One region of the Rahnella sp. PCH160 genome, then DNA from elsewhere that is predicted to be linked to it. Evidence: predicted binding sites of a transcription regulator. Region 1 holds the regulator's gene; each other region holds the start of a gene.
What was found. The regulator Fur, encoded in region 1, represses iron uptake genes when iron is present. The targets are predictions, from matches to a motif close to ATAATAATGAGAACNACTATCAA.
Positions count from the first base shown of each region.

Region 2: a site for Fur is predicted at 1,501-1,523, ahead of efeU (iron uptake transporter permease EfeU). Genes of this name have one in related genera too.
Region 3: a site for Fur is predicted at 7,050-7,072, ahead of ACM5QY_RS07490 (TonB-dependent siderophore receptor). Genes of this name have one in related genera too.
Region 4: a site for Fur is predicted at 1,755-1,777, ahead of sodA (superoxide dismutase [Mn]). Genes of this name have one in related genera too.

Region 1 is NZ_JBLOGT010000001.1:4,500,541-4,508,677, reverse strand. It holds gene glnS (glutamine--tRNA ligase) at 1-1,050, shown strand, start outside; gene chiP (chitoporin ChiP) at 1,517-2,929, shown strand; gene chiQ (ChiQ/YbfN family lipoprotein) at 2,943-3,284, shown strand; gene fur (ferric iron uptake transcriptional regulator) at 3,427-3,882, opposite strand; gene fldA (flavodoxin FldA) at 4,199-4,726, opposite strand; gene ACM5QY_RS21030 (methyl-accepting chemotaxis protein) at 5,147-6,811, shown strand; gene ybfE (LexA regulated protein) at 6,879-7,160, opposite strand; gene ybfF (esterase) at 7,416-8,137, opposite strand, start outside.
Region 2 is NZ_JBLOGT010000001.1:3,707,014-3,715,150, reverse strand. It holds gene putA (trifunctional transcriptional regulator/proline dehydrogenase/L-glutamate gamma-semialdehyde dehydrogenase) at 1-904, opposite strand, end outside; gene efeU (iron uptake transporter permease EfeU) at 1,598-2,449, shown strand; gene efeO (iron uptake system protein EfeO) at 2,510-3,649, shown strand; gene efeB (iron uptake transporter deferrochelatase/peroxidase subunit) at 3,802-5,109, shown strand; gene ACM5QY_RS16985 (N-acetylmuramoyl-L-alanine amidase) at 5,283-6,446, shown strand; partial or broken gene ACM5QY_RS16980 (chloride channel protein) at 6,520-7,774, shown strand; gene ACM5QY_RS16975 (hypothetical protein) at 7,966-8,137, shown strand, end outside.
Region 3 is NZ_JBLOGT010000001.1:1,608,682-1,616,818, forward strand. It holds gene ACM5QY_RS07465 (maltoporin) at 1-487, shown strand, start outside; gene malM (maltose operon protein MalM) at 713-1,612, shown strand; gene ACM5QY_RS07475 (acid phosphatase) at 1,746-2,444, shown strand; gene ACM5QY_RS07480 (methylated-DNA--[protein]-cysteine S-methyltransferase) at 2,620-3,105, shown strand; gene gdhA (NADP-specific glutamate dehydrogenase) at 3,256-4,599, shown strand; gene ACM5QY_RS07490 (TonB-dependent siderophore receptor) at 4,665-6,935, opposite strand; gene fes (enterochelin esterase) at 7,165-8,137, shown strand, end outside.
Region 4 is NZ_JBLOGT010000001.1:900,210-908,346, reverse strand. It holds gene ACM5QY_RS04165 (methyl-accepting chemotaxis protein) at 1-777, opposite strand, end outside; gene sodA (superoxide dismutase [Mn]) at 1,056-1,676, opposite strand; gene fdhD (formate dehydrogenase accessory sulfurtransferase FdhD) at 1,885-2,727, opposite strand; gene fdnG (formate dehydrogenase-N subunit alpha) at 2,873-5,920, shown strand; gene fdxH (formate dehydrogenase subunit beta) at 5,933-6,847, shown strand; partial or broken gene fdoI (formate dehydrogenase cytochrome b556 subunit) at 6,844-7,496, shown strand; gene fdhE (formate dehydrogenase accessory protein FdhE) at 7,493-8,137, shown strand, end outside.

The DNA of each region.
Region 1 (8,137 bases):
ATCTACCCGATGTATGATTTCACCCACTGCATTTCCGATGCGCTGGAAGGGATCACCCACTCGCTGTGTACGCTGGAATTCCAGGACAACCGTCGTCTGTACGACTGGGTCCTCGACAACATCACGATCCCATGCCACCCGCGTCAGTACGAGTTCTCCCGTCTGAATCTCGAATATTCCATCATGTCCAAGCGTAAGCTGAATCTGCTGGTGACGGATAAGATCGTAGAAGGCTGGGATGACCCGCGTATGCCAACCGTTTCTGGCTTGCGTCGTCGTGGTTATACCGCCGCTTCAATCCGTGAATTCTGCCGCCGTATCGGGGTGACTAAACAAGACAACAACGTCGAAATGATGGCGCTGGAATCTTGTATTCGTGACGATCTGAACGAAAACGCACCGCGCGCCATGGCGGTCATTAATCCGGTTAAAGTGATCATTGAGAACTTTACCGGTGAAGATGTGCAAAGGGTGAAAATGCCTAATCATCCGAACAAACCGGAGATGGGTACGCGCGAAGTGCCGTTCACCCGTGAGATTTATATCGATCAGGCTGATTTCCGCGAAGAAGCCAACAAACAGTACAAACGTCTGGTGCTGGGCAAAGAAGTTCGTCTGCGCAATGCGTATGTCATCAAAGCTGAACGCATTGAGAAAGATGCCGAAGGTAATGTGACAACGATCTTCTGCTCATACGACATCGAAACGCTGAGCAAAGATCCCGCTGATGGCCGCAAGGTAAAAGGCGTGATCCACTGGGTTTCCGCAACCGAAGGTAAACCGGCGGAATTCCGTCTGTACGACCGTCTGTTCAGCGTCGCGAATCCGGGCCAGGCAGAAGACTTCCTGACCACGATCAACCCGGAATCTCTGGTGATCGCGCACGGTTTCGTTGAACCTTCTCTGGTGGCGGCTCAGGCTGAAGTCAGCCTGCAGTTCGAGCGTGAAGGTTACTTCTGTGCCGACAGCCGCTACTCCAGCGCTGAAAATCTGGTCTTCAACCGTACCGTTGGCCTGCGTGATACCTGGGAATCAAAACCTGTCGCGTAAGTCACCGAAGAATGATTGCTAAACGCAGCTCCGGCTGCGTTTTTTATGTCTGAAATTCGCGGAGTTTTCTTTTTCATCGCGAATTAATGTATTTTTCATGCTCGCTTTTTAAGCATGAACTTCCATAATATGAAAATGCTGAAACGTTTAAATTAATACGATTATCACTTAATTATTTGTTTTACTTATCGATTAAAAGTATCCACTGATTTAATCCCTTCCGAACCGCTTCTGTTACACTTTTTCATCTTTATGTGCACTTTGTCATACTTCAGCTATCAGGGTTTAATTACTCATTGATAATTCGCGTCGCGAAAAATACTCTTAACCTTGCTTTATACGGTTACGCCTCTGGCGGCCGCTTTTAATACCCGTTTGGGTTTTGCACGTTTTTTAGTCAAAATGAGGAATTTCTATGCACAAGCACCTTAACAGGGGCAGGGGATCGGCTTACCTGAAACCTGTGATGTACACGCTGGCTGGCACGTTGTTGGGCGGCGGAATGATGTTCCCTGAAGAGGCCAGAGCGGCTGGCTTTATTGATGATTCGACGCTGACCGGCGGTGTGTATTACTGGCAGCGCGAACGTGACCGCAAAGATTTGAACAAAACCAAAGAAGAAACTCGCCCGGACGGCTCAAAAGTCACGGTGAATAACCCCGACTACGATAAATATGCCACCAACCTTTCGCACGCGACCGCCAACCTGAATCTCGATTTCTCCTCCGGCTACGCCTGGGACATGTTCGGTATCGACATCGCCGCGTTTACCGCGATTGAACTCGCCGAAGCCAGCGACAGCGGCCACCCGAACGAAATCGCCTTCTCCTCCAAAAACCACGCGTATGACGAAGATTACTCCGGCGATAAAGGCGGCGTCAGCCTCTACAAAGCCGCCGGAAAATTCAAATATAGCGGATTTTGGGGCCATGCCGGTTACATTCAGCCGACCGGACAAACGCTGATCGCCCCGCACTGGAGTTTTATGCCGGGGACGTATCGCGGTGCAGAAGCCGGGTATAAACATGATTTTGGCGATCCTGGCGAACTGAGTTTCTCCTACATGTGGGCGGATGAATACAAATCGCCGTGGCATCTGGAAATGGATGACTTCCGCCAGAACGATAAAAAAACCGGTGTTTCCTACATCCACTCGCTGGGGGCGAAATACGACTTCAAAAATGATCTGGTGCTCGAAGCCGCTTTTGGTCAGGCAGAAAGTTACGTCGATCAGTACTTCGCCAAGGCGTCGTACAACATTGATCTGATGGGCAATCCGCTCACGACCAGTTACCAGTTCTACGGCGCGGAAGATCGTATCAGCAGCCAGAACGATCCGAACAGCCTGTATGACGGTTTAGCCTGGTTGCAGGCGCTGACTTTCGGTTACACCACCGGCCAGTTCAACTGGCGTCTGGAAGGGACCATGGTCAAAGCAGAAGGGAATCAGGGGTATTTTTTACAACGCATGACCCCAACGTATTCTTCTTCTAACGGACGTCTTGATGTGTGGTGGGACAACCGTTCTGACTTCAATGCCAATGGCGAAAAAGCCGTTTACGCAGGTGTCTTATACGATCTGGCGAAATGGGAACTGCCGGGCTTCGCGGTGGGCGGTTCTTATGTTTACGCCTGGGATGCCAAACCGAGTACCAATCCAGCTTATGATCAGAGCCAGCGCCTGAAAGAAAGCGCCTGGAGCCTTGATGCGCTCTACACCATTCAGGAAGGCCGCGCGAAAGGCACGCTGTTCAAACTGCATTACACCCAGTACGACAACCACTCGGACATCCCGAGCTGGGGCGGCGGTTACGGCAACATTTTCCAGGATGAAAAAGACGTGAAATTCATCGTTATCGCGCCATTCACTATTTTCTGAGGACACAAAACCGATGAATAAATTACTGATAATTGTCGTGACTTCCCTGCTGCTGGCCGGTTGTGCGCCAACGGCAACGCAAACCGAAAATGCAAAACTGCGTCAGGCGTACAGCAACTGCATCATAAAAGCAGAAGGCTCGCCGGACAAAGTGGCATCGTGCCAGACTGTTCTTGACGTTCTGAAACAGGAACAGGCGCACAAGCAGTTTGCTGAACAGGAAACCGTGCGCGTGGTGGATTATCAGCGTTGCCTGACGGCACGTAAAACCGGTGACGGTCAGGCTTTTGCGGCGGATTGCGGGAAAATCTGGCAGGAAATCCGTTCTAACAATTCGCCAAAACCAGAGAATTGATAGGACGTGATACCTTAACGTCGATGTTAAGAAACACCACGCCCCGGCTTGCCGGGGCGTGGTGTTTTTAATTCGCTGTCTGAATCACAGGCATAAAAAAACCGCCTTTCAGCGGTTAATTCATTCGGACTGACCGTGCAGATTACTGCGCAGGTTTATCATTGTGCAAAGAATCATCTTCGCGACAATCGCCTGTTTCACAGTGGCCGTACAAGTACAGACTGTGGTTGGTCAGTTTGATACCGTGTTTCTTCGCAATCTCACGCTGACGGCCTTCAATGTATTCGTCGCGGAATTCAATAACGCGGCCGCAATCCAGGCAGATCAGATGATCATGGTGATGCTGCTGAGTCAGTTCGAAAACGGACTTACCGCCTTCGAAGTTATGACGGGTAACGATACCGGCGTCATCAAACTGGTTCAGAACGCGGTAAACCGTCGCCAGGCCAATTTCTTCCCCCATATCAATCAGTTGCTTGTACAGATCTTCCGCACTAACGTGATGACCTTCCGGCGCTTGCAGCACTTCCAGGATTTTGAGGCGCGGAAGCGTGACTTTTAAGCCGGCTTTCTTCAGTGCGGTGTTGTTGTCAGTCATGCGGATTCAGTCCTGTTACTATGTGCTAATCAAGTTGAGGCATGCAGCCTGTGGCATCGGCGGCACAAAAATTTGTCGTTTAAGGATTCTTCGTTTTCAGGAAGTGTGCCGATTCTCAAAAACGTAGCCTGTTAATAAAGATCACAAAATGCTTGTCACATTCGATAATGCAACGACTTGATCGATAGAAAAAACAGATGAACTCAGTGTACCTTGATACCACCGAAAGTTACAATTTTGTAGCGGTTAAATTGTTAATTTCAGTAATAGTTTGGCCCTTCAATTGTAGAATAAATCCTCAGGGCCAACAGGGTTTTTAGCCAATAATTTCTGAAAGGCTCAGTTCTTCTGTGATCTGTTTGACCCACGCACTGACACGTTCACCAGTCAGTTCCGGCTGACGATCTTCGTCAATTGCCAGTCCGATGAAGTGCTTATCATCAGCCAGACCTTTCGATGCCTCGAAGTGATAACCCTCAGTTGGCCAGTGGCCCACAATCACCGCGCCGCGTGGCTCGATGATGTCACGCACGGTACCGAGCGCATCACAGAAGTATTCGGCATAGTCTTCCTGGTCGCCGCAGCCAAACAGGGCCACCAGCTTACCTTCGAAATCTATCTCTTCCAGCGTCGGGAAAAAATCGTCCCAGTCACACTGTGCTTCACCGTAATACCAGGTTGGAATTCCGATCAGCAAAATATCGAATTTTTCCAGATCCTCTTTGCTGCTCTTCGCAATGTCATGCACCTCTGCAACATCTTTACCCAATTGCTTTTGGATCATTTTCGCGATGTTTTCGGTGTTACCTGTATCGGATCCAAAGAAGATACCTACTACGGCCATAAGATTACCTAACCTCTTGTTCTCTATGAAGTGCTCTGCATTGCAGGCAATAATAACGCAGATGATAGCAAACTCGCGAGGCGGAGAATATGTTTCAGCTCGCCTTCTTAACTGGTGGATAAGTTTATCGGGCAATCTTTTTAAGTGTTATCGCCTTTGTGTGCTTTCAAACGCAGTCAATAACCTCAAATTCATTGAGGTTAAAAGCAAAGTTAAGAAATATGTTCTCACAATACTAAATTTTAAGAACAACCCGCCGATAGATGATGCGAGAGGAATCTCAACATAATAAAGAAATCGATGCCCGGAGAGGTGTTCAAACATGTCCGGGGGCTTACGCCTGCTGGCTACCTGTCTTGATTCTCCGCATCCCCGTCAATCCTCAGACCAGAAACAACTTTGTTTCGAGAGAGGCATATCGTGCAGTTTTTAAAAAATATCACCATCAGGGCCGCTTTATTAACCATTCTTGGCATTTTTTGCGTCATGTGGGCAGGGGTCTCCCTTTACACCGTCACTTCACTGAATACGTTGACACAAAATACCAAGAGCAGTTCTGAGCTGGTCAACAATATGGCGCTGATCAGCAAAGGAAATGATCAGTACTTTCGCACCGTTACCCGCTTAAGCCGTGCCGTATCACAGCTTCAGGCCGACCCGTCTAAAGGGCCGGAAATTTTTGATACGGCAAAACAATCCCTTGATGGCCTTTCTCAGGCTCTGACAAGCTTTAAAACGGCGCCGCATCCGGGTCTGGAAGATGCTTCAGTTCAGGAGCTGATCTCCAGTTGGGAAACGCTGGTAACACAGGGTGTCGCACCTTTGTATGCGGCAGCAAGCAGCAAGAATTTTGATGCTTATAACAAGCTGTCCAACGATACGGTTCCCGCACTGAGCCGTAATTTTGGCACGTCAATGTCGACGGTCAGCGGGCAGATTGCCACAGATTTTCAGGCTGCTCAGACAAAATCCAACCATCTGACTTATTACAGCAAAGTCATCCTGCTGACGGCTTTTTCCATCGGCCTGATTATTCTTCTGCTGACTGACCGCTATCTGGTGATGGCGCTGGTGAAACCGCTGGATAAAATCCGCAATCACTTCGCCGTTATCGCCAGCGGTGATCTGACGCATTATCTCGAAGAGTTCGGCAAAAATTGTGCAGGCAAACTGATTCCGTTACTCAATGACATGCAGTCAAGTCTGGAAAATACCGTTCAGACCATCCGTAACTGTACGAACCATATCTATCAGGGCGCGTCCGAAATCTCCGCCGGGAATAACGATTTATCTTCCCGTACCGAAGAGCAGGCGTCCGCACTGGAAGAAACAGCCGCCAGCATGGAAGAACTGACCGCCACGGTGAAACACAACGCGGATAACGCGCATCACGCGAGCCAGCTGGTCATGGAGGCGTCTTCTACCGCGCAGAGAGGCGGTAACATTGTGGCTGACGTCGTCAGCACCATGAAAGATATCTCCGGCAGCTCGAAGAAAATTGCTGAAATCACGTCTGTTATCAACAGCATTGCCTTCCAGACTAATATTCTGGCGCTGAATGCCGCGGTAGAAGCCGCGCGCGCAGGCGAGCAGGGGCGTGGTTTTGCGGTCGTTGCCAGCGAAGTCCGAAATCTGGCACAGCGAAGCGCGCAGGCGGCGAAAGAAATCGAATCGCTTATCAGCGAATCCGTTTCCCGCGTCGACAGCGGCTCTAAACTGGTGGAAAACGCCGGTCAGACGATGAATGAAGTGGTGCGTTCGATTACGCATGTCACGGATATCATGGCGGAAATCGCCTCGGCGTCTGATGAGCAGAGCAAAGGCATCAGTCAGGTTGCCGTTGCGGTGACACAAATGGACAGCGTGACGCAGCAGAACGCAGCTCTGGTGGAAGAAGCCTCACATGCCGCTGTTTCTCTGGAAGAACAGGCTTCATTGCTGAACAACGCCGTCGCGACGTTTAAGCTAAAAGACAGCATCACCAATGTCGGAAAACGGCCTGCGGGCACGGTTTCTCAGCCGTTGTTACGGCCTGCAACCGGTATGCTGACATCGAAAAGCAGTGAAAACTGGGAAACGTTCTGAGGTGAGAGTTAAGGCGTAAAAGGAAAGAAAACAGGCGGATAACCGGGAAAGGTTATCCGCTTTTTTATCAGCCTTCCTGACCGTTAAGATGCGACAGCAACATCTCTTCAATCAGTTCGCTACGACTGATATTGCGTTCTTCTGCCAGCTTATTGAGGGTATCAACAGCATCGGCGTTCATTTTCAGCTCTACGCGACGCAGACCGCTCGCTTTATCGCGGCGTAACTGGTTGCGCTTGTTGATCCTGAGCTGTTCATCACGGGAAAGCGGATTCGTTTTTGGACGCCCCGGACGGCGGTCATCTGCGAACAGATCAATCGTCGTGCGATCCAGTTGTTCTTTTGCCATAGGTAGCGGTACAACCAGGGAAGTTTTTACATCGGAAAACGGCAAGCCGGTTCCTGACGAGCGTTTCACACATTTCGGGCTAAGAAACCCTGACCCAATTCACCCCCCGCGACTCACTTTGAGTAAAACGGGGCGGCAAAATTATAGCGCGCAATCATACACTGGCGCGCCTGGGGTTCACAACGCTTAATAGCCCTGATTTCATGTTAACTTTCGATGTTGTGCAGACTTTTTGCACAATTTATCCCCAGGATGTTAAACCACAGGCGAATCGATGAAACGATGCACAGCGCGAAGCACCGCATCGGGTTTTTCTGCATGCACCCAATGACCGGCTCCGGCGACCACATAGGCTTTTGCCTGCGGGAACTGACGGCCAATCGCTTCGCGATACGCATCCTGCACATAAGGCGAATCCCCGCCACGAATGAACAGTGCCGGGCGCTTCCACGCCGGAACCTCTTCCCAGCCAACAATTTTTGCATACTCGCTCAGCAGAACCGGCACATTGAAGCGCCATTCGCCCTGCTGGAAGGATTTCAGCAAAAACTGAATGACGCCATCTTCCTTTATAGCGTGCTGCATACATTCGGTGGCGGAAGCGCGGTCGCGTATTCCGGCGTTGGTCACGGCATTAATGGCGGCAAAAATCTCATCGTGACGACGGACGTGATAGTCCACCGGCGCGATATCAATGGCAATGAGCTTTTCGATGCGATCCGGGATGAGCGCCGTCAGTGCCATGGCGGCTTTTCCGCCCATGGAATGGCCGATAACAATGCATTTTTGGAAACCGACGTCATCCAGCGTTTCCCGTAAATCCTGCGCCATGGCGGCGTAAGACATCTCCGGTGAACGCCCGGACTGACCGTGATTACGCAAATCAACCTGCAACACTCTATGCTGTTGTTTCAGGTCGCGGGCGAGCACGCCCAGATTATCAAGGGTTCCGAACAGTCCGTGGATCAGGAGAACCG
Region 2 (8,137 bases), 790 kb from region 1:
AATACGCCTGCGCGTCTTTTTCGGTCAGTGCTGCTTCACCCAGCATGTCGTAGGAGTAACGGAAACCTTTTTCTTCATGTTTGCGTGCGTTAGCCAGCGCTTCCGCGATGGTTTCGCCGGTCACGAACTGTTCGCCCATCAGGCGCATCGCCATATCCACGCCTTTGCGGATCAGCGGTTCGCCGCTTTTGCCGATAATCCGGTTCAGGGATTTCGACAGGCTGGCTTCATTGTGTGTCGCCACCAGTTTGCCGGTAAACAGTAAACCCCAGGTTGCGGCGTTGACGAACAGCGACGGGCTGCGTCCCAGATGGGAATGCCAGTTACCGTTGCTGATTTTGTCGCGGATTAGCGCATCGCGCGTGGGTTTATCGGGAATACGCAATAACGCTTCGGCCAGGCACATCAGCGCCACGCCTTCCTGCGAGGACAGGGAGAATTCCTGCAACAGGCTTTGCACCATACCGGCGCGGCCGTTTGCACTTTTCTGGTTCCGCAATTTGGTGGCGATGTCGGCGGCCAGTTTCAGCGCGGCGTTGTTAAGCGGGGCGGGCAGACGGGCCTGTTCAAGCAGCATGGAAACCGCTTCCGGCTCCGGGCGGCGATAGGCGGCGGTGATGGCCGAACGGCTGACCGACTGCGGCAAAATCTGCTCGGCGAAATCAAGGAACGGCTGATGCGTTTCCTGCACCGGCTGACTGGCAGGATCTTCCGCGTCGCCTGTCACCGCGCTGTTCATCGCCGGGATTTCCGGCAGAGAATCGCCATTTTCCAGACGTTCCAGATAGGAAAAAATCGCCTGTTTGATCAGCCAGTGCGGCGTGCGGTCAATCTGCTGTGCCGCAATTTTAAGCCTGTCGCGTGTGCCCTCGTCCAGCTTCACGCCCATCGTCGTCATACCCATGCGCAACCACTCCATATGAAAAGGTTCAGGTGAATTCATTATCTTTATGCCAAGCAATATCTTCTATGTTGCAACCTTGTGCAACCCTGTTAATGCACGAAGTATGCCTGATGTGATTTATTTGGCATTTTTAACAGGGAATCAACGCGGGAAAAGTCGGGTTTCAACGCTAACTGCCCGAATAACCTCAATGTTAAAGGTGCAACTGGCGGAAAGGTAACGTGCAACCCGCGCTCAACATAGGTGTGATGTGCAGTAAATTTTTCGTATCTGAAATGTTAAAAAAATTGAAATGCGGCGATCACTCAACCCGTATCCCGACCGACAGTTAATTTGAATAAAAACCAGATTAAGTACGCTGAAAAAGAATAAATAGGGAGAGTCATGCTGCATCCTTCACGGGTTACAGCCATTATCTCGCCCCGGCATTGGCGGGCAATGAGACGCAAAACGGTGAGCGCGTGTTCATTGAGCTGGCGAAAATTTTGTTAACCCGTGGATTGCCGGGATCGCCCTGATCCCGGTTTTCTGTATTTTTGTGCGTATTTCCCCGACAGGTTTCAAAAAAGAGCCTGTCACCTCTTGTATTTCTTTTCCCAAGAATGATAATCAATATCGTTTCTTTTTACCTTTCTTTACAGAGTCCTTACGTATCTGTCAGTTTTCAGAATTCAGGGTTCGGGAGTTTCCGCTATGTTCGTTCCGTTTCTTATTATGTTTCGCGAAGGGCTGGAAGCCGCGCTGATTGTCAGCCTGATCGCCAGTTACCTCAAACGGACGCAGCGCGGGCAGTGGCTCGGTGTGGTCTGGATTGGCGTATTTATTGCGGCGGCACTGTGTCTGGCGCTGGGGCTGTTTATCAACGCCACCACCGGCGAGTTTCCGCAAAAGGAGCAGGAGCTGTTTGAAGGCATTGTGGCCGTCGTGGCGGTGTGCATTCTGACCTACATGGTGTTCTGGATGCGCAAGGTGTCGCGTTCCATCAAAGTGCATCTGGAAGGCGCGATTGATAACGCGCTCAGTTCCGGGCGCGGGCAGGGCTGGGCGCTGGTGGCGATGGTGTTTTTCGCCGTGGCGCGTGAAGGGCTGGAATCGGTCTTTTTCCTGCTGGCGGCGTTCCAGCAGGATGTCGGCATTGAAGCCCCCATTGGCGCACTGCTTGGTCTGGGCGCGGCCATCGTGCTCGGTTTCCTGATTTACTACGGCGGCGTGAAGCTGCATCTGGCGAAATTCTTCAAGTGGACGAGTTTGTTTATTCTGTTCGTTGCGGCGGGTCTGGCAGCCGGGGCGATCCGTGCTTTCCACGAAGCCGGATTGTGGAACGGAATGCAGGATATCGCGTTCGATATGAGCGGCATTTTGTCCACGCATTCCCTGATCGGTACCTTGCTCGAAGGGATGTTCGGTTATCAGGAAGCGCCGACTGTCAGTGAAGTCGCGGTGTATTTCCTCTACCTGATCCCCGCACTGTTCCTGTTCTTTATGCCTCAGGGAAAATCAGCGGTCACGGCTCCGGCTTCTGCCGGACAAAAAACACAACGCTGATTTTTAACAATATTATTGTTCATACATCCTCTATTCACACAGTTTGTCACGGAGTGGTACATGTCATATTCATCCCCGCTGTTTCGCCGTAAAGCTTTACAGGTCGCGCTGCTGTCACTGCCCGCTTTTGCGCTGAGCGCTAACGTGCTGGCGGCTGATGTCCGTCAGGTCAAAATTGCTGTAAATGACAAACAATGTGAACCGATGGCGCTGACCGTGCCCGCCGGTAAAACCCAGTTTGTTATCCACAACAACAGCCAGAAAAACCTGGAATGGGAAATTCTGAAAGGCGTGATGGTGGTGGAAGAACGTGAAAACGTGGCGCCAGGCTTCACGCAGAAAATGACCGCCAATCTGGAGCCGGGCGAATACGACATGACCTGCGGCTTGCTGAGCAATCCGAAAGGCAAACTGACCGTGACGGCGGAAGGGGTGGCGACGTCCGCGAAACCTGACGCGATGGCGCTGGTTGGCCCGATTGCGGAATACAAAGTGTATGTGACGCAACAGGTTGCCGAACTGGTTTCCCATACCAAAGCGTTCACGGATGCGATTAAGAAGGGCGATCTGGCGAAAGCGCAGGCGCTGTACGCGTCTACCCGCGTTTACTACGAACGTATCGAACCGATTGCCGAGCTGTTCTCTGACCTCGATGGCAGCATCGATGCCCGTGAAGATGACTTCGAGAAGAAAGCTGAAGACCCTAACTTCACCGGTTTCCACCGTCTGGAGAAAATCCTGTTCGCAGACAAAACCACCAAAGGCACCGAACCGTTTGCTGACAAGTTGTATGCCGACACCGTCGATCTGCAAAAACGTATTTCCGAGCTGACTTTCCCGCCAGGCAAAGTGGTGGGCGGCGCGGCAGGCCTTATCGAAGAAGTGGCGTCGAGCAAAATCAGCGGTGAAGAAGACCGTTACAGCCGTACCGACCTGTGGGATTTCCGTGCAAACCTTGATGGCGCGCAGAAAATCGTGAACCTGCTGCGTCCGCTGCTGGAAAAAGCCGACAAACCGCTGCTGAATAAAATCGACGCAAACTTTAAAACCGTTGATACCCTGCTGGATAAATACAAAACCAAAGACGGTTACGAGAACTACGAAAAACTCTCCGACGCCGACCGTAATGCGATGAAAGGGCCGATCACCACGCTGGCAGAAGATCTGGCCAAGCTGCGTGGCGTTTTAGGTCTGGATTAATCTTTGCTCCCTCCCCTGCGAAGGGGAGGGCTGGGGTGGGGTATTAATGGATACACTGTAGTCGCCTGCAATACCCCTCCCAACCTCCCCTTAGCAGGGGGAGGAGCAAGACCCCACCTTTTCGCAGGAGTGTTTACCTTTAAGGCATAGCAATGAGCAATAAAAACGATAATAAGTCCGTGCAACAGGACGCGACTTCTTCTTCACGCCGCCGTTTACTGAAAGGCGTGGGATTGTTAGGCGGGGCATTTGCCCTTGGCGGCGCGGCCGTAGCGCAGGCAGAAAAAGAACCGGGTGCCAAAAAAGAATACACACCAGGCACGGTTTCTCCCGATGAACGCTGGGGCAAGCAGCCTTATTACGGCGAGCATCAGGCGGGGATTTTAACGCCACAGCAGGCATCGATGATGCTGGTGGCGTTTGATGTTCTCGCGACCACCAAAGCCGATCTCGAGCGTCTTTTCCGTCTGCTCGATACCCGCTTTACGTTTCTCACCACCGGCGGCACCGCGCCTTCGGTAGATCCGAAATTCCCGCCAATGGACTCGGGCGTGATGGGGGCGGAAATCTACCCGGATAACCTGACCCTGACGCTTTCGGTGGGCGATTCGCTGTTTGATGAACGCTTTGGATTAGCCGCTCACAAACCACTTAAATTGCAGCGCATGGCGCGTTTCCCGAATGATTCCCTGGATGCCAAACTCTGTCACGGCGATTTGCTGTTGCAAATTTGCGCCAATAACAGCGACACCGTGGTTCATGCGCTGCGTGACATCATCAAGTACACGCCGGATTTACTCAGCGTGCGCTGGCGTCGCGACGGGTTTATTTCTTCCCACGCGGCGCGCAGTCAGGGCAAAGAAACGCCGGTTAACCTGCTGGGCTTCAAGGACGGCACGGCCAATCCGGATGCCAAAGATAAACCGCTGATGGACAAAGCCATTTGGGTGACTGCCGATCAGGGCGAACCGGCCTGGACGACCGGCGGCAGTTATCAGGCCGCGCGTCTGATCCCGTTCCACGTCGAGTTCTGGGACCGCACGCCGCTTCAGGAGCAGCAGACGATTTTCGGCCGCCACAAAGCGACCGGTGCGCCGCTGGGCATGGAAAAAGAGCACGATGTGCCGGATTACAGCAAAGACCCGGAAGGGAAGGTGATCCCGCTGGATGCGCACATTCGTCTGGCGAATCCGCGCACCAAAGAAACCGACGATAACCTGATACTGCGCCGTGGCTACAGCTATTCGCTGGGTGTCACCAATTCCGGGCAACTGGAAATGGGGCTGCTGTTTGTGTGTTATCAGCATGACCTGGAAAAAGGTTTTCTGGCGGTACAAAAACGCCTCAACGGCGAGCCGCTGGAAGAGTATATCCGTCCGGTCGGCGGCGGTTTCTTCTTCACACTGCCGGGCATCAAAGACGAAAATCACTATCTGGGGCAAACCCTGATCGAAGCCTGATCTGATGTCCTCCTCCGTTACGCACGGAGGAGGATCATTACCCTGTCACCTTTTTTACCGTTCGTTACCGAATTCACGCCCTGTTAATACACCTGCTCATCCCTGAAAACGTCAGTAATGTCATGATGATAAACCGTTAGCCGCGTTATCACGATGCCTGCCCTGAGACTGTTATGACCATCAACCATTCCCGCAGAAAACTGCTGATTTTCGGCATCGGCCTGTCGCTGACCGCACCGCGTCTGTTTGCCGCCAATAAGCCCGTCCGCGTTTCAATGACGTCAGATGCGCGTCAGATTACCGTATCCTTGCCCGCCGCCGATAAGCGCAGTCGCGTATTTATGCTCAGTGCGCCGGAACGGGTGGTGATCGACATGCCGGTGGCGTCATTTCCGCCTGAACTGGAACATGCGCTGACGGTGATTCGCCAGAAATTCCCGTGGATAGCCGAAGGGCGCATCGCCCATTTCAGCCCGGATGTGGCGCGCATTGTCTTCACGGTGAAAGGCAAACCGGTGATTACGCGCACGACCGAAAACGGCGTGCTGAAGGTGTCGGTTACCCAAGACAGCAGTGCTGCGCAAACGGCGGTGCAGGCTTTGCCCGTGGTCGCAACCAAAGCGCCACGGGCGGAAAAGCCGCTGCTGGTGATGATTGATCCCGGCCACGGCGGGAAAGACCCCGGCGCGATTGGCAATGAAGGCACGTATGAGAAACATGTGGTGCTGCACATTGCTAAACGGCTGCAAACGTTGCTGGATCAGCAGCACGGCATTCATGCGGTACTGACCCGGCAGGATGACGTGTTTATTCCGCTTTATCACCGCGTCAGCCTGGCGCATGAGCACGAAGCTGACCTGTTCATTTCCATACACGCGGACGGATTTACCAACGATCAGGTGTCCGGCGCATCGGTTTTTGCGCTGTCAGAGCACGGCGCAGGTAACGCGATGTCGCGCTATCTTTCGCAGAGCGAAAACAGCGTGGATGTGCTGTATGACAATGATTTTAAAACCGACGATGAGTACCTGAAGGAAACACTTTTCGATCTCGATCAGCATGAAACCATTCACCGCAGCATGGATTTTGGCCGTCATCTGGCGTCGAATATTATCAAAGTGCACCACATGCACAGCCCGCATCCCGAGCAGGCCGGTTTTGCCGTGCTGAAATCCCCGCGCATTCCGTCGGTGCTGGTGGAAACGTCATTTATCACCAACAAGCAGGAAGAAAAATTGCTCGGCGAACCGGTCTTTCAGGAGAAAATGGCCAGGGCGCTGGCGGACGGCATTAACAGTTATTTCCTCAACGAAAAGAAAAATAATTTGCTGAGCTGACGTGCGGTTTAACTGATGTTTTGTAAGCTGTTTAGAGAATCCCAATATCTGAACAAACTGCGGAGTAGCAGCGTTGAATAATCCCGAAATTTCCAGCCCGTTATGGCGGCTGACGGCAGCGACATTGTGTACCGGCGTGTTAGCCGGTCTTGGCGGCATGATACTGGCGCTGATCCTGCACTACATCCAGCATCTGGCCTTCGGCTACAGCCCGGATTTTATCATCAGCAGCGAAAGCTTTTTGCAGGGCGTCAGCGAGGCCACACGGAGCCGGCGGCTGATTGTGCTGATTATCTGCGGCGCGATTGCCGGTACAGGCTGGTGGGCGCTGTACCGCTGGGGAAAACCGCTGGTGAGCATCGCCGCCGCGGTGAAATCGGATAACCCGCGTATGCCGTTTGTCAGCACGACGATCCACGCCTTGCTGCAAATCATTACGGTGGCGCTCGGTTCACCGCTCGGGCGTGAGGTCGCGCCGCGTGAAATCGGTGCGGTCAGCGCAAACTGGCTGTCGCTGCGTTTTAACCTGACGGTGCGCGAAACGCAGATCATGATTGCCTGCGGCGCAGGCGCGGGGCTGGCGGCGGTGTATAACGTCCCGCTCGGCGGCGCGGTGTTTGTGCTGGAAGTGTTACTCGGCGCATTCCGCTGGCCGCTGTTGCTGCCTGCGATCGCGACATCTTCCATTGCCGCGCTGGTGGCGTGGGCAGGGCTGGGGAACGAATCGCAATATCATCTGATGCAGCTTAACACCACGCCCGCGTTGCTGGTCTGGTCAGCGCTCATGGGGCCGGTGTTTGGCGTCGCGGCTTACGGATTTACGCGTATGACCAACCGGGCGAAAGCGCAGGCTCCGCGAAATGCGCGTCTGATTATTTATAATCTGCTCAATTTTGCGTTTATCGGCATTCTGGCGGGCTGGCTGCCGCAATTACTGGGCAACGGTAAAGGCCCGGCGCAGCTGAGTTTTGATAATCAGATTACCGTGGCGCTGGCCGCCACCGTGCTGATGGGCAAACTGGTCATTACCTGGAGCACATTACGCGCCGGGCGGATTACTGACACCGGGATTATCCAACGGGGCATTGCTGGCCTGTATTCTGGGCGCGCTGTGGAATATTTACTGGCCGGGGACGTCGCTGGGCGCATTTGCCATTATTGGCGCGGCGGCATTTCTGGCGTCATCAATGAAAATGCCCCTGACCGCGATTGTGCTGATCATGGAGTTCACGCGGGTGGATCACGACTTTTTAATTCCGATCCTTTTTGCCGTCAGCGGGTCTGTCGCCTGTTTTACTTTATGCAACAAAATCACGGATAAAAAATAAACAGAGGGAGGATCTGAAAAAGATCCTCATGATCCTATTGACGGCAGTCACAAATTTTTTTACATTTTGGTAACGCAAATGTTTCAGCTGTCATTATACTGAAATTAACTGGCGGTAGTTTTTAAGCTGTACGGTATAAGTTTTCACGAGGTGTCCGGCAAATGCCGTTAATAACACTGCGGGGAGCGCGAATGGTAAAGTCCATGTTTGGGCTGTTGATTGAAAATAACATGCTTCACCCACTGACTCGTTGTTGTCGCGTAAAAGCAAACGAGGGCAAGGCCTCCGACTCTCCACTATTAACCCAAATTTTTTCAGCTTATTCTTACCGATTTTTACTGAAGTTATCATCCACGCTACAAC
Region 3 (8,137 bases), 2.9 Mb from region 1:
CGGCCATTCCAACGGTGCCGCCATCGACAACAACGGCAGCATGATCCGCGTTCTCGACCACGGTGCCATCGACTTCAACGATACCTGGAGCCTGATGTATGTGGCGATGTATCAGGACGTTGACCGCGACAACAACAACGGCACGACCTGGTACACCGTGGGTGTGCGCCCGATGTACAAATGGACGCCAATCATGAGTACCTTGCTGGAAGTCGGTTACGACAACGTGAAATCTCAGCGCACCAGCGAGAAAAACGGTCAGTACAAAGTTACCCTGGCGCAACAGTGGCAGGCAGGCGACAGCATCTGGTCACGTCCGGCCATCCGTGTCTTCGCCACCTACGCGAACTGGGATGAAAAATGGGGCTATGACACTGACAGCGGCTCAAGCAATGGCTTAGCGATGAATGACACCAGCACAAGAACCTTCAGCCGCGGCAACGACGATGAAGTGACTTTCGGTGCGCAGATGGAAATCTGGTGGTAAACCTCGTCATCCTTCATGCCACTGGTGCGTTGGCTGCGCTTCCTCGCCCCGGTCACGTAGTTGTCTACGCTCCCGGGGACTTGGAGGCTTGCCGCCTTCCTGTGACACGAATGATTTAGAGGTTCGGCTCCTCATTGCATAAACAAAAGCAGTAAAGAAGATGTGCTGGCTGGCGGATTATCGGTGATGACCGCCAGCTTCAGGGTGATTTCAAAGGAAACAATAATGAAAAAAAATCTGCTGTCACTGTGTCTGTCGCTGAGTCTGATGGCGGCTGCCCCTGCGGTCGGGCACGCTGCACAAAATGATGCCAATACGGCACCGGCGATTTCCAGCCAGACCTTACGCAACCTTTCATGGACGCCGCTGGTTCCGCCAGTGACGCAGGATGTGACGCTCGGAACCTCCAGCGTACAGATTAATCAGGGTGAAATTCAGGGCGCGGTGGGCGCGTTTGCGCTGCCTGCCGATCGCGGTTCGCTTGAAATCACGCTGACCAGTATTGCCACCGGCAAAACCCTTTATGCGCCGAACGTCTTAGTGCTCGATGAGCAGATGCGTCCGGCGGCGTTTTATCCTTCCAGTTATTTCCCGTACCAGAAGCCGGGGATCGTCTCCAGCGATCGTCTGGAAGGCACATTAAAACTGACGCCAGCGCTGGGTCAGAAACAAATTTATCTGCTGGTGTACACCACGCGTCAGGATCTGGCAGGCACCACGCAGATGACCAATCCGGCGAAAGCCTTTGCGGCGGGCGTGGGTAACGCCGTGCCAGATATCCCGGATCCGATTGCGCGTCATACCCCGACCGGCACGCTGAGCATTAAAGTGACCGCCGAACAGCGAACCGGTAACGTGATGATTGGTCAGATCTTCCCGTCTTCCGCCCCGGCCGCGGCAACGCCAGTGGTGGTCGGCAATACCCAGCCTGCCGCCGCGCCCGCTGCAACGCCTGCGAAGCCAAACGAGCCGATGCTCAGCGATTCTGAAAGCTACTTCAACGACGCGATTAAGAAAGCCGTGAAAGCCGGTGACGTTGATAAGGCCCTGAAACTACTGGATGAAGCCGAACGTCTGGGCTCGAAAACCGCCCGTAAAACCTTTATCGAAAGCGTGAAACGGTAAGCACCTTTTACGCCTTTTCCCGCGAGGAAAGGGCGTAAATCCGTGCCGTCGTATTTAAGGAATTTTGTTGTCATTTATCCGTCATATTCCTTCTCTATTCTCCTGATATTCAAAAAATATCAGGAGTTTCACCGTGCGTAAGTCACTTGTCGCTTTACTGCTTTTCACTTTGGGTTCGACGTTTGTTGTTCAGGCCGCTGACGAAGCCAAACCCTTCATCACTTCCGAACAGCTTGATCTGACCAAATATTTGCCTGCACCACCGGCCGATGATTCCGCTCAGACCAAAGCCGAACTGAAAGAATTGCTGGAGATTCAGGCGACCCGAACGCCGGAACAGGAAAAAGCGGCGATTGCCGATGCCGAAGAAAACGTCTGGCGTTATGCCGATGTGATGGGCCCTGATTTTACGGCGGAAAAACTGCCAAAAACCGCCGCGTTGTTTGAGCGCGTCGTCGCGACAGAAGACGTGGTGGATGATCACGCCAAGAAAGCGTTTAACCGCCCGCGCCCGTACATGCTGGATGAGCAGATTCATCCGTTGCTGAAAAAATCCAAATCTGGTTCATGGCCTTCCGGGCATTCCACTATCGGTTACCTGATGGCGACGGTGCTGGGCGAAATGGTGCCGGAAAAACGTAATGCGCTGTTCACCCGCGCCGCCGGTTATGCCGAAAATCGCCTGGTGGCGGGTTTCCATTACCGTTCTGATACCGTGATGAGCCGTACCGGTGCGGCGCTGATTGCGCAGAGAATTTCTGAAGAGCCTGAGTTCAAAGCTGAATTTGAGGCCGCAAAAGCCGAGCTGCGCGCACAGATGGGCCTGAAATAACCGCTTTTCTCTCCGCTAATATTCCTACCCCTGAAGCGTTACATTCAACTATGTAACGCTTTCATTTTTCGAAGATTCTCTGGAAGATGTCCCGCAAATCCCTGTTTTGCCTCTTGGTCTGCTTCACGCCTTTCCGGTAAAGTGTTCTGCGCATAACAGGCTGAGGAAAGTACAAATGGACTACAGATTTAAGCGGATAGATTCACCGGTCGGATTACTCACCCTGGCGGCAAAAGGTGACAAGCTGACAGCTATTTTGTGGGAATGCGAAATCGATGGTCGGGTGAAACTGGGCGAAATGGTGGAAGACCCGACGTTTCCCATCTTGCTGAAAACCGAACAACAGCTGAATGAATATTTTGCGGGCAAACGCACGCGCTTTGAGCTGGATCTCGATTTCACCGGCACCGAGTTTCAGAAAGAAGTCTGGGCTGCCCTGCTGGAAATCCCGTTTGGTGAAACGCGAAGCTACGGCGATATCGCCCGGCGTATTGGCCGCCCGAAAGCCGTCCGCGCCGTGGGTGCCGCCAATGGCCGCAACCCGATTTCCATCGTTGCACCTTGTCACCGTGTAATCGGAACATCCGGTAAGTTAACCGGTTTTGCTGGCGGGCTGGACAATAAAGCGCTGTTGCTCAAACTGGAAGGTCGCAAATCCTGAGGGGATTTTTGGTGATTTTTACCCAATAAAAAGGGCGAAAAATTGCTTGATGTCCGTTCGTAAGTCGATGCATAGTCAAAAAATAAGCAGTAAATAATTAAGCAGCAAATAACAAAGACAACATCCCTTACGAAACGGAGTTTTACCCTCATGGATCAAATTCAATCCCTCGAACAGTTCTTATCCTCAGTCCAGCAACGCGACCCGCATCAGGTCGAATTTTCTCAGGCCGTTCGTGAAGTCATGACCACGCTCTGGCCGTTCCTCGAACAAAACCCGCAATACCGCCGTGCTTCTCTGTTAGAGCGTCTGGTTGAGCCGGAACGCGTGATTCAGTTCCGCATTGCGTGGGTTGATGACAAAAATCAGGTGCAGGTAAACCGCGGCTGGCGCGTGCAGTTCAGCTCTGCCATCGGCCCGTATAAAGGCGGCATGCGTTTCCATCCGTCGGTCAATTTGTCGATTCTGAAATTCCTCGGTTTTGAACAGACGTTTAAAAACGCGCTCACCACGCTGCCAATGGGCGGCGGGAAGGGCGGCAGTGATTTCAATCCTAAAGGCAAAAGCGAAGGCGAAATCATGCGTTTCTGCCAGGCACTGATGCTGGAACTTTACCGTCATCTGGGGCCGGACACTGACGTTCCTGCGGGTGACATCGGCGTCGGCGGGCGTGAAGTCGGTTATATGGCGGGGATGATGAAAAAACTCTCCAACAACACGGCGAGCGTTTTCACCGGCAAAGGTCTGTCATTTGGCGGCAGCCTGATCCGCCCGGAAGCCACCGGTTATGGTCTGATTTACTTCACGCAATCCATGCTGCGCCGTCATGGGCTGGATTTCGAAGGCATGCGCGTGGCGGTGTCCGGCTCGGGTAACGTGGCGCAATACGCAATAGAAAAAGCCATGTCGCTGGGCGCGCGCGTGATTACGGCGTCGGATTCAAACGGCACGGTGGTCGATGAAGCCGGTTTTACGCCGGAAAAACTGGCGCTGCTGACGGAAATCAAAGCCAGCCGCGATGGCCGCGTGTCTGACTATGCGCAAAAAATGGGGCTGTCATACCTTGAAGGCCAGCAGCCGTGGAACGTACCGGTGGACATCGCGCTGCCGTGCGCCACGCAAAATGAGCTGGACGTAGAATCCGCCCGCGTGCTGATCGCCAACGGCGTGAAAGCCGTGGCAGAAGGCGCGAATATGCCGACGACCATCGAGGCCACCGACCTGTTCGTTGAGGCGGGCGTATTGTTCGCGCCGGGCAAAGCGGCCAATGCCGGTGGTGTGGCGACGTCCGGGCTGGAGATGGCGCAGAACGCCGCGCGTCTGAGCTGGAAAGCCGAAGAAGTGGATGCACGCTTACGCCACATCATGCTCGATATTCATCAGTCGTGCGTGGAGTACGGCGGTGAAGGCAAACAGACGCAGTATGTGCGAGGCGCCAATATTGCCGGTTTCGTGAAAGTCGCGGATGCCATGCAGGCGCAAGGCGTGCTGTAAAAAATAGCTGTCACACCAACAAGATAGCCACCTTTTCAGGTGGCTTTTTTACAGGTCGCGAAGGCTTAGAAGTGCGTGTTCAGACTCATGTAGAAAGTCCGTCCCGGTTCGTTATAGGTCGCTGCACCTGCGCCATACATATAGGCGTTGGTGGTGGCGTTACCCACGGTCTGGGCATTACCCGCGCGGAACTGACGTTTGTCGAACACGTTATCAATACCGGCGGTTACGCTGACATTTTTTGTCGCAACGTAGGTGCCGCTCAGGCCAACCACAGAATACGGGCTGACTTCATTCTTCTCACTTCCGGTTACAGCTTCACCCTTGTAGTTGTATTTCTTCGGCTTCTGACGGCCATACCAGGTCAGGGTGGACTGCACGGAAAAATCTTCCGTTGCCTGCCAGCTCAGCGTGGAGTTGATCGTAAATTCAGGGATGATCGACAGATAATCGCCGGTCTCTTTGTTTTTACTTTCAATTATGTAGGTACCGTTGTTATTCCAGGAAATGGTGCTGCTGACCGGAATATTCAGCGTGCCTTCCAGCCCCTGAACCACGGCTTTAGGGATGTTTTGCCATTTATAAACGTCAGTGGTGCCCGTCGTTGATGTGCCGGTTGGCAGATAACCCGCCTCGATTTTATTGCGATAATCGTTACGGAAGTACGTCACACCCGCCTGATAACCGTTGCGGTGGAACTCCAGACCGATCTCTTTGTTGATGCTGGTTTCTGCATCGAGATCTTTATTCCCCACCAGATAACAGCCACCGCCGCTGGCCGCGCAGCCCTGACCTTTACTGTAGAGCACGTAGTTCGGGTTGGTCTGATAGAGGCTCGGCGCTTTGTAGGCGCGCGCGATCCCCATTTTCAGCGTGAAGTCATCACCCAGTTCCTGAGACAGATTCAGGGACGGACTCCAGTTATTGCCGACAATCGAGTGATGATCAAAACGCAGGCCCGGCACCAGCATTGTGCTGTCGGTCAGCTCAATGTTGTCTTCAGCAAACAGCGAGAAGATCTCCGCCTGCGAATACGGGCTGCGACCCGTGCTGTCGATACCGTCAATGGCGCCGCCGAGCATGGACTGAATGTTGGAAGACGGGTCTTTCATCTTCTGCTGGTTCCATTCGGTACCGAACGTGGCGGTTTGCGGCACGCCTAAATCAAACGGAATACTGACTTCGCTGTGCGCGAGAATGTCGCCCAGCTCGATAGTGTTGAAGCTATCGTCAGAGAAAATCCCCTCGGTGCCGCCAGCCAGACCTTCATCCATGCGTGAGTTACGGGTTTTTTCGTACTGCACATAATTGGTCGTCGAAACGCCGTTGTCCCACGCGCCTTTGTACGTCAGGGCGTAGGACTGGCGGTATATGCGGTTGGTCTCTTTGCCGTACATGCTTTTAACCAGCGTGCTGGTATTGGTGTTTTGCGTGTCACCGGCGTACAGGTTGCCCTGACGGCTGTTGGATACTTCAAACTCCAGTGACTGCATGCGGGCGAAATCCCAGTGCAGCATGGCGTCGATATTTTTGTTGATAACGCCTTCGCGACCGGCCGGAACGGTGTCGGCATAGGTGCCGGTACGTTCGGACTGATGGCCGTCGTTGATATATTGCGAATCAGCCTGCGTTTTGCTGTACCCGCCAAACAGACGGAAACTGAACTGATCGCTGAGCGGGCCGGACAGGCTGAAATCGGTGCGTTTCGTGGAGCCTTCTTCTTTATGCTGCGGCGCGTTCATGTAGGTATTCCATGAACCGTGCCACTCCTGGGTATCTTTTTTGGTGATGATGTTCACCACGCCGCCCGCCGCGCCATTGCCATACCGCGCTGCTGCCGGGCCACGGATCACTTCGATACGGTCAATCATATCGGGCGGAACCCAGCTGGTATCGCCGCGGGTATCACGCTCGCCGCGCCAGCCCTGACGCACGGAGTTGCGGCTGTTAACCGGTAAACCGTCGATCAGCGTCAGGGTGTTTTCCGGACCCATCCCGCGGATATCAATCTGACGGTTGTTGCCGCGCTGTCCGCTGGTGGAGTTACCGGTAAGGTTTACGCCAGGCATGGTGCGGATCAGTTCGTTGATGTCGCGTGCCGGGGGACGTTTTTGGATTTCATCGGCAGTGATGGTGGAAACGCCCGGTGCCTGAAGGTTTTGCTGTGCAGCGGTGACGACCAGTGTCTCTTCGGTTTTTTTCGGCGTTTCTGCAGCCGTTGTTCCCGGTTCTGTTGCGTTTGTTGCGGTAGTTTCTGCTGCGCTGGCTGGCAAGGTAAGCGCTGATCCCAGCCCGATTAAGGTTGCCAGAGAATAATGTGGTAGCCTGTTTTTCATGTCGAATTCTGCCCTGAAATTCCATCCCTTCCTGAAAATATCGAGATTGAACAGGAGGATGGCCTGTTGTATGTGTAGTTTTTATTGACCCGCGTTACGGGCTGTAACACATTATTGCAAATGAAAATAATTATCAATGCGATTACCATTCTTGATCTGTATGAAAAGCGTAAAGCGGTCATGCCGGGAATGTCTTTTCTTGTCTGCCAAAAGGCTGTAAAGCGTAAAAATGATGAAATCTCAGCATCCGGAAAAGTGCACGGCGCAGGCCATGTTATTGAGCCCTCAGGCGGGAAGTGCTGCGTGGTGGCATGAAATTGCCTCGCGGGGAACGCCGTGGACAGAACCTTTGCGTGACGGTTTTTGCGGTGTGACTTTTTTCTGGCGGGATCCGCAGGGCGACGAAATGACGTCGGAGACTCAGCGGGTTTGGATCAATATCAACGGGATTACCGATCACCATCAGTCGTCGCCGCCGCAGAGTTTACAGCGGCTGGCCGGAACGGATGTCTGGTACTGGCAGACCGAATTGCGTGCGGACTGGCGCGGGAGTTACAGCCTGATCCCGCGTACCGAAGCCGGCGCTGAATTTCCGAAAAATAACGATGATTATCAAAGCATGCTTGCTGCACGCGAATGGTGGAAAAACCTGTTCCGCCTCGCGACGCACGATCCGCTGAACCCGCATCGCCCGTGGCCCGGTGCAAAATCCCATGCGTTGTCCGGCCTGCATATGCCGGGAGCGTTGCCCCAGCCCGCCTGGGCAGAGTTTGACCTTCATGGCCCGAAAGCACCGCAAGCCCCGGCGTTGCTGCAAACGTTTCGCTGGAAAAGTGCGCGTCTGGGGAATATGCGAAACGTCTGGGTGTTTACCACCGGCGAAGGTCTGGAGCCTGCCTCGCGCCCGCTGGCAATCCTGCTCGACGGCCAGTTTTGGGCGAAACAGATGCCTGTCTGGCAGCCACTGATGCAGCTCACGCGCGAAGGGGCGCTGCCCGAAGCGGTCTACGTTCTGATTGATGTCATTGATATTCAAAGTCGCAGCCGCGAGCTGACCTGTAATCCTGAGTTCTGGCTGGCGGTGCAGGACGAGTTATTGCCGCAGGTGAAAAACCTGGCAGCGCACAGCGATAACGCGCAAAAAACGGTGGTCGCGGGGCAGAGTTTTGGTGGCCTGTCGTCGCTGTACGCCGGTTTGCACT
Region 4 (8,137 bases), 3.6 Mb from region 1:
AGACAGAAGTTGCGAGTTTTTCTGCTCATCTTCATAGGCGGGCATGTACGCGACGACATGGCTTTTGTACGTCGCCAGCGTGGTCATCAGTGGAGCCAGCGTTGCCTGCTGATTGGGCAGCAACAGCGCGTTAAGTTTTTTGGCATTAGCCTGCGTATCGTCGATGGCCTGCAACAATGTTGCCTCAGACTCTTTGTTGATGTTGAGCAACAGGCCGCGCACGTAATAACGCACGCTGATCAGTTTCTGAATCACTTCCGCCAGAGAAAGACGAATCGACGGATCGGCATCTTCTACGCGTAACTGGTCCTGCAGGCGTTTCACGACGGCTTCGGTTTCAGAAAGATTCCAGCTGGCGCGCACAGCATCTTTTCTGTCGACGGCCTGTTTGAAGGCATCCTGCGCCACCTGATATTCACGGATTTTTACCGGCACCTGATTGAGATCGGCCTGGCTGGCCGCATCCCATTTCAGCTTGTCTTTCGACTGCGCAATCAGCCCGGACAGTGCGTTGATTTTGTCCTGATTTTGCTTGAGATAGGCAGGGTCGTAATTGAGCTGATAAAGCGTGCGGCTCAGGCGGGCATCATTGAGTAACGCATTCATCTGATTGCTGAAATCAACTTTCTCAGCGCGCTGGCTGATATCGTTAAATTTAATCATTCCTGCAGCCGTGATCACCGCTGCGATCAAAAGAACTAACCCGAAGCCGAGCCCCAGTTTTGTACCGACTTTGAGATTATTCATCCACTGCGAAAGACCCGATCCATTGCCCATATTTTTTCTCCGTCAAACATCCCTGCGAAAAGTTAGCGATTTTGTGACGCCTTTGTGAAAGTTCTATCGGTAGACGTCTGGGCAAACTTTATAGGTTCTGCGGTGTATTTTTGATTAATGCGAGGGCCGTCTAAAAATGACGTAAGGGCGGAGGATAATTCTCTGAAATACAGTGATCAGGCTTACGTTTTTAGCATGATAACCGAGGCATAAAAAAGGCAGGTCACAGACCTGCCTCTTGCGAAAACATCGTGCCCGTTACGGGCAGCAAAGCGAAATTATTTCGCTTCAGCCAGACGTTTTGCTGCTTCGTCCCAGTTTACAACAGCCCAGAAGGCTTTGATGTAATCAGGGCGTTTGTTCTGATATTTCAGGTAGTAAGCGTGTTCCCAAACGTCCAGACCCAGCAGCGGGTAACCGGAAACGCCTGAAACAGCTTCGCCCATCAGCGGGCTGTCCTGGTTTGCAGTAGAAACAACAGCCAGTTTGCCGTCTTTCAGAACCAGCCATGCCCAGCCAGAACCGAAACGGGTTGCTGCTGCTTTCTCAAAAGCTTCTTTGAAAGCATCAACGCTGCCGAAATCGCGTTCGATCGCAGATTTCAGTTCGCCCTGTAAGGTGGTGCCAGTTTTGAGGCCTTTCCAGAACAGGCTGTGGTTAGCGTGGCCACCTGCGTTGTTACGCAGTGCAACTTTCTTATCCGCAGGCACTTTGTCCAGGTTAGCGATCAGCTCTTCGACAGACAGCGCAGCCAGTTCTGGCAGGCTTTCCAGCGCAGCGTTAGCGTTGTTAACGTAAGCCTGGTGGTGTTTAGAGTGATGGATTTCCATCGTTTCTTTGTCGAAATGCGGTTCGAGTGCGTCGTATGCGTAAGGCAGTGATGGCAGTGAATAACTCATGTTCATCGTCTCCATAGTGTAGGGCGGCACCGTCATTGTGAGCACCGCGTAATCAGTCGGATCATTATAGTTAATTAAATGATATTGAAAATGATTATCTAAGCCTGACGCTTTGTAAGGCTACGCGTAAGCCCCTGTTATTGAGGGCTTAGAACCAGATAACCGCAAACAATCCTAAATTGTCTAAAGGCACTGAGTGCTTAGAGGGTTACCTTAACCGCTGAGGATGCGTATACACCGTTGCCCGGCCAGGTTTGCTGAAACCGACCAGCGTCAGGTTACATTTTTCTGCGACGTCCACCGCAAGCGTGGTGGCGGCGGAGACGGCGAACAGGATTTCAACGCCGCACATCGCGGCTTTCTGCACCATTTCATAGCTGGCGCGGCTTGAAACCAGCGCGGCGCCGGTGTTCCAGTCGTTTTGTCTGGCGCGCAGGCCGAGCATTTTATCCAGCGCGACGTGGCGGCCGACGTCTTCGCAGCCGCCCGACAACGCGCCTTCCGGTGTGATCCACGCGGCGGCATGTGTGCAGCCGGTCAGCTGGCCGATGGTCTGAACGGATTTCAGCTGATGCAGCGCGGCGTCCAGATTCGCCAGATCGAAGGTTTGCGTAAATGGCAGCGGCGCGAGCGGACGAAACAGATCGCCCAGTTGTTCGATGCCGCAGACGCCGCAACCGGTGCGCCCCGCCATCGCGCGGCGGCGTTCTTTCAGCCCGGCAAAGCGTCGGCTCGATAACTCAATATTAACCTCGATGCCGTTACAGTTTTGCGCGACGTCCATTCCGTAAATGTCGCTCACTGAGTCGATAATCCCTTCCGAGAGCGAAAACCCCAGTGCGAAGGCGTCGAAGTCTTTTGGCGACGCCATCATCACCACGTGCGATATCCCGTTATAGACCAGCGCGACGGGCACTTCTTCAGCAATCCAGTCTTCTTCCGGCGCATCCAGACGGGCACGTTGCATCACCGTTTTTTGGCGCGCTCCGATGATCTGAGTCACTTTTTTGTCATCTTTTTCGCTCAGTTCGTTTACTTGATGGACATCCATTGGCAATAACCTTATAAACAATCCGGCTACATAAGCCGTACAAAAAATATGGGTACTCAGCCTTAATTTTACCGCTTCCGCGTCTGACGGGGAAAGCGCCAATTTGAAAAGCAATGTGTTAACAAATGATGGGAAGGAGTCTTTCATGCAGGTCAGCAGAAGACAATTATTCAAAATCTGTGCGGGCGGAATGGCCGGTACAACCGCCGCGTTATTAGGGTTCGCCCCGACGCTGGCGCTGGCGGAAACCCGCCAATACAAACTGCTCCGTTCGCGTGAAACCCGCAATAACTGCACCTACTGTTCAGTCGGTTGCGGAATGCTGATTTACAGCCAGGGCGACGGTGCGAAAAATGTCACCGAGAATATCTTCCACGTTGAGGGTGATGCCGATCACCCGGTCAGTCGCGGCTCGTTGTGCCCGAAAGGGGCCGGCGTGCTGGATTATATTCACAGCGAAGGCCGTCTGAGATACCCGGAATACCGTGCGCCGGGCTCAGATAAATGGCAGCGTATCACCTGGGACGAGGCTATTTCCCGTATTGCCCGCCTGATGAAAGATGACCGCGACGCTAACTTCGTTGAGAAAAATGACAACAACGTGACGGTCAACCGCTGGCTGACCACCGGAATGCTCTGCTCGTCTGCGGCAAGTAATGAAACCGGTCTGCTGGATCAGAAATTCACCCGCGCAATGGGCATGGTCGCCATCGACTGTCAGGCGCGCCTGTGCCACGGGCCGACCGTTGCCGCCTTAGCGCCAAGTTTCGGTCGCGGCGCGATGACCAATAACTGGGTGGATATCAAAAACGCCAACGTCATTTTGATTATGGGCGGTAATGCGGCGGAAGCCCACCCGGTCGGATTCAAATGGGTGATTGAAGCCAAAACCAAAAATAACGCCAAAGTCATTGTTGTCGATCCGCGCTTTAACCGCAGCGCCGCCGTGGCCGATATTTACGCGCCAATCCGTGCCGGTTCCGACACCGCCTTCCTGCTCGGCATGATCAACTACCTGATTACGCATAATAAAATTCAGACCGAATACGTCAGGGAATACACCAACGCCAGCCTGCTGGTGCGCGAAGATTATGCCTTTAACGACGGGTTGTTCAGCGGTTTCGATGCCACGAAAAAAGCCTACAACAAAGACAGCTGGCATTATCAGCTCGATGAAAACGGCATCGCGAAACAGGACAAAACGTTACAAGACCCGCGCTGTGTCTGGAATCTGCTGAAAGAGCACGTTTCCCGCTATACGCCGGAACTGGTTGAACGCCTGTGCGGTACGTCGAAAGAAGATTTCCTGCTGATTAGCTCGATTCTGGCGGAAACCTGCGCGCGCGATAAAACCTCCACCATCCTGTACGCGCTGGGCTGGACGCACCACACCGGCGGCGCGCAAATCATCCGCTGTGCGGCGATGATCCAGTTGCTGCTCGGCAATATCGGGATGCCCGGCGGCGGCGTCAATGCGCTGCGCGGCCACTCGAATATTCAGGGTTATACCGATCTGGGTTTGCTGTCGCTCAATCTGCCGGGCTACATGCCGCTGCCTTCTGAGAAACAAACCAATATCACTGATTACCTGAAACAAATTACGCCGGGAACTCTGGTCGAAAATCAGGTCAACTTCTGGAAAAACACGCCGAACTTCTTCGTCAGCATGATGAAAAGTTTCTGGGGCGAACACGCCACGGCGGACAACGACTGGGGCTTTGACTGGTTGCCGAAATGGGACAAAAGCTACGACGTGCTGCAACAGGCTGAGCTGATGACCCAGGGGAAACTCAACGGCTATATCGTGCAGGGCTTCAACCCGCTGGCGGCTTTCCCGGACAAAAACAAATCTTCGCGCGCGCTTTCAAAACTGAAATACATGGTGGTGATCGACCCGCTGGTGACCGAGTCTTCGAACTTCTGGCAGAACCACGGTGCGATGAACGACGTGCAAACCGCCGACATTCAGACCGAAGTGTTCCGTCTGCCTTCTTCCTGCTTTGCGGAAGAAAATGGCTCAATCGTGAACTCCGGCCGCTGGCTGCAATGGCACTTTCAGGCGTCTGAGCCACCGGGTGAAGCGCTGCACGACGGCAAAATCATTGCACGTCTGTTCATGAAACTGCGCGAGCTGTACCAGAAAGAAGGCGGGGCGAATCCGCTGCCGGTGATGAACATGGCGTGGGATTATCAGGATCCGCTCGACCCGCTGCCGGAAGAGATCGCCCGCGAAGCCAACGGCAAAGCGCTGGCGGATATTCACGACGATCAGGGCAATATTCTGGCGAAAAAAGGCCAGCAAATCTCCACTTTCGCGCACCTGAAAAATGACGGCTCGACCGCCAGTTTCTGCTGGATTTACGCCGGTAGCTGGACCGAAGCCGGCAACCAGATGGCGCGTCGCGATAACGCCGATCCGTCCGGTCTGGGCTGCACCTCCGGCTGGGCATGGAGCTGGCCGCTGAACCGCCGCATTCTGTATAACCGTGCCTCCGTTGACCCGCAGGGCCAGCCGTGGGATCCAAAACGTGAAATCATCCGCTGGGATGGCGCGAAATGGACCGGTTTTGATGTCCCTGATTACAGCAACGCTGCACCGGGCACCGGCGTCGGGCCGTTTATCATGCAACAGGAAGGCGTCGGGCGTTTGTTTGCGACCGACAAAATGGCCGATGGCCCGTTCCCGGAGCATTACGAACCGATCGAATCGCCGATTGGCACCAACCCGTTGCATCCAAACGTGATTTCCAATCCGGTCGCCCGCATTTTTGCCAGCGATTTACCGAATATGGGTACCGCCAAAGACTTTCCGTACGTCGCGACCACGTATTCGATCACCGAACTTTTCCGCCACTGGACCAAGCACGCCTTGCTAAACGCCATCGCGCAGCCTGAGCAATTTATCGAGATCGGCGAAAGTCTGGCCGCCTCGAAAAATATCGCGCAGGGCGATGAAGTGAAAGTCTCCTCGAAGCGCGGTTTTATCGTGGCGAAAGCCGTGGTCACCAAGCGTATCCGCCCGCTGACCATCGACGGAAAACAGGTCGATACCATTGGCATCCCGTGTCACTGGGGTTTTGAAGGGGCAACGCGTAAAGGTTATCTGGCCAATACGCTGACGCCGTCAGTCGGCGACGCTAACTCGCAAACGCCGGAATTTAAGGCGTTCCTGGTTAACGTGGAAAAGGTTTAACGGAGGCGAATTATGGCAATGCAATCTCAGGACATACTTCGTAAGTCCGCAACCAACGGGTTCACGCCAGCGCCACGTGCCCGCGATCATCAGCAGGAAGTGGCGAAGCTTATCGACGTCACCACCTGCATCGGCTGTAAAGGCTGTCAGGTCGCCTGTTCCGAATGGAACGACCTGCGCGATGACGTCGGCGTGAACACCGGCGTTTACGACAACCCGATGGATCTCAGCGCGAAATCCTGGACGGTGATGCGTTTCTCGGAAGTGGAAGAAAACGGCAAGCTGGAATGGCTGATCCGCAAAGACGGCTGCATGCACTGCGCCGATCCGGGCTGTCTGAAAGCCTGCCCGGCGGAAGGTGCGATCCTTCAGTACGCTAACGGCATCGTCGATTTTCAGTCGGAACACTGCATCGGCTGCGGTTACTGCATCGCCGGCTGCCCGTTCAACATCCCGCGCATTAACCCGCAGGACAACCGGGCGTACAAATGCACGCTGTGCGTTGACCGCGTCAGCGTCGGGCAGGAACCGGCCTGCGTGAAAACCTGTCCGACCGGTGCGATTCATTTCGGGACCAAAACGGAAATGCAGGATCTGGCGGCGGAACGCGTCAGCGAGCTGAAAGGACGCGGTTTTGAACAGGCCGGATTATACGATCCGCAAGGCGTCGGCGGCACGCACGTGATGTATGTGTTGCACCACAACGACAAACCGGAGCTGTACCACGGCCTGCCAAAAGACCCGGCGATCAGCACGGCGGTCACGCTCTGGAAAGGCATCTGGAAACCGCTGGCGGCCGTCGGCTTTGCCGTGACCTTCGCGGCGGCGGCCTTCCACTTCCTCGGCGTGGGACCCAACTATGTGAAAGAAGAGCCTGTGGATGAAAAAGACGAAGAAAAACAGAATGATGAGGAGACACACTCATGAAAAAAGAGAAGTTAATCCAGCGCTATAATCTGGTGGAACGTCTCAATCACTGGATCGTCGCTTTTTGTTTTGTGACGCTGGCGCTCAGCGGTATCGGCTTCTTCTTCCCATCGTTTAACTGGCTGATGAATGTTTACGGCACCCCGCAACTGGCGCGTATCCTTCACCCGTTCTTTGGCGTGGTGATGTTCGTCTCGTTCCTCGGATGTTCTTCCGTTACTGGAAGCACAATCTGCCGGAAAAAGATGACATCGTGTGGGCGAAAAATATCCACAAAGTGCTCACCAATCATGAAGTTGGTGATACAGGGCGCTATAACTTCGGCCAGAAATGCGTGTTCTGGGCGGCCATCAGCTGCCTGGTCTTGCTGATGGCAAGCGGTGTGATGATCTGGCGTCCGTGGTTTGCCGGTTACTTCCCGATCCCGCTGATTCGCCTGGCATTGCTGGTGCATTCGCTGGCGGGTATCGGGCTGATTCTGGTCATCATCATGCATGTCTACGCCGCGACCTGGGCGAGAGGCTCCATCACGGCCATGACCGAAGGCAAAGTGCCTGCGTCCTGGGCGAAATATCATCATCCGCGCTGGTATCGTCAGGTGCGTGCTGAAGAACAGAAAAAAGAACAGGACGAAAGGAAAGCCGGATGAGCATACAGATTGTTCCGCAGGACGAACTGGCTGACGGCAAAACGGCGGGAAATATCCCGCCGGTATTGTTCGCCAATCTGAAAACCCTTTACCCGCGCCGCGCCGACCGTTTGCGCAAACTGGCAGAAGACAGCCCGCTGGACGGGTATCTGAACTTTGCCGCGACGATTTGCGACGCGCAGAAGCGGGTTCTGGCGGCGTTTCCGCTGGAAATTGACCTCAGCGAAGAGCTGCAAAAAGCCGCCGGTAAACCGCCGCTTGATTGCAGTTTGTTTCCGCGAACGCCGCACTGGCTGGTTCTGCTGGATGCGCTGATTACAGAGCTCAAACCGGGTGCGGATGAAACCGTGCGTCGCGTGCTGGAGCGCCTCGAGCATTCTCCGAGCCTTCAGCGGGAAATGATGGCAACGCAGCTGCTGAATCAGGATTTCGCACCGGTTCCTGCCGACAAAGCGCCGTTTATCTGGGCAGCGCTGTCGCTGTACTGGACGCAGATGGCCGCGCAGCTTCGCGGCGTAGGCCGTGCGGATTACGGTGAAAGCCGCCAGTTCTGCCCGGTGTGCGGCAGTATTCCGGTTTCGGCGGTGATTGCGCTGGGTGCTAACAACGGCCTGCGCTATCTGCACTGCAATCTTTGCGAA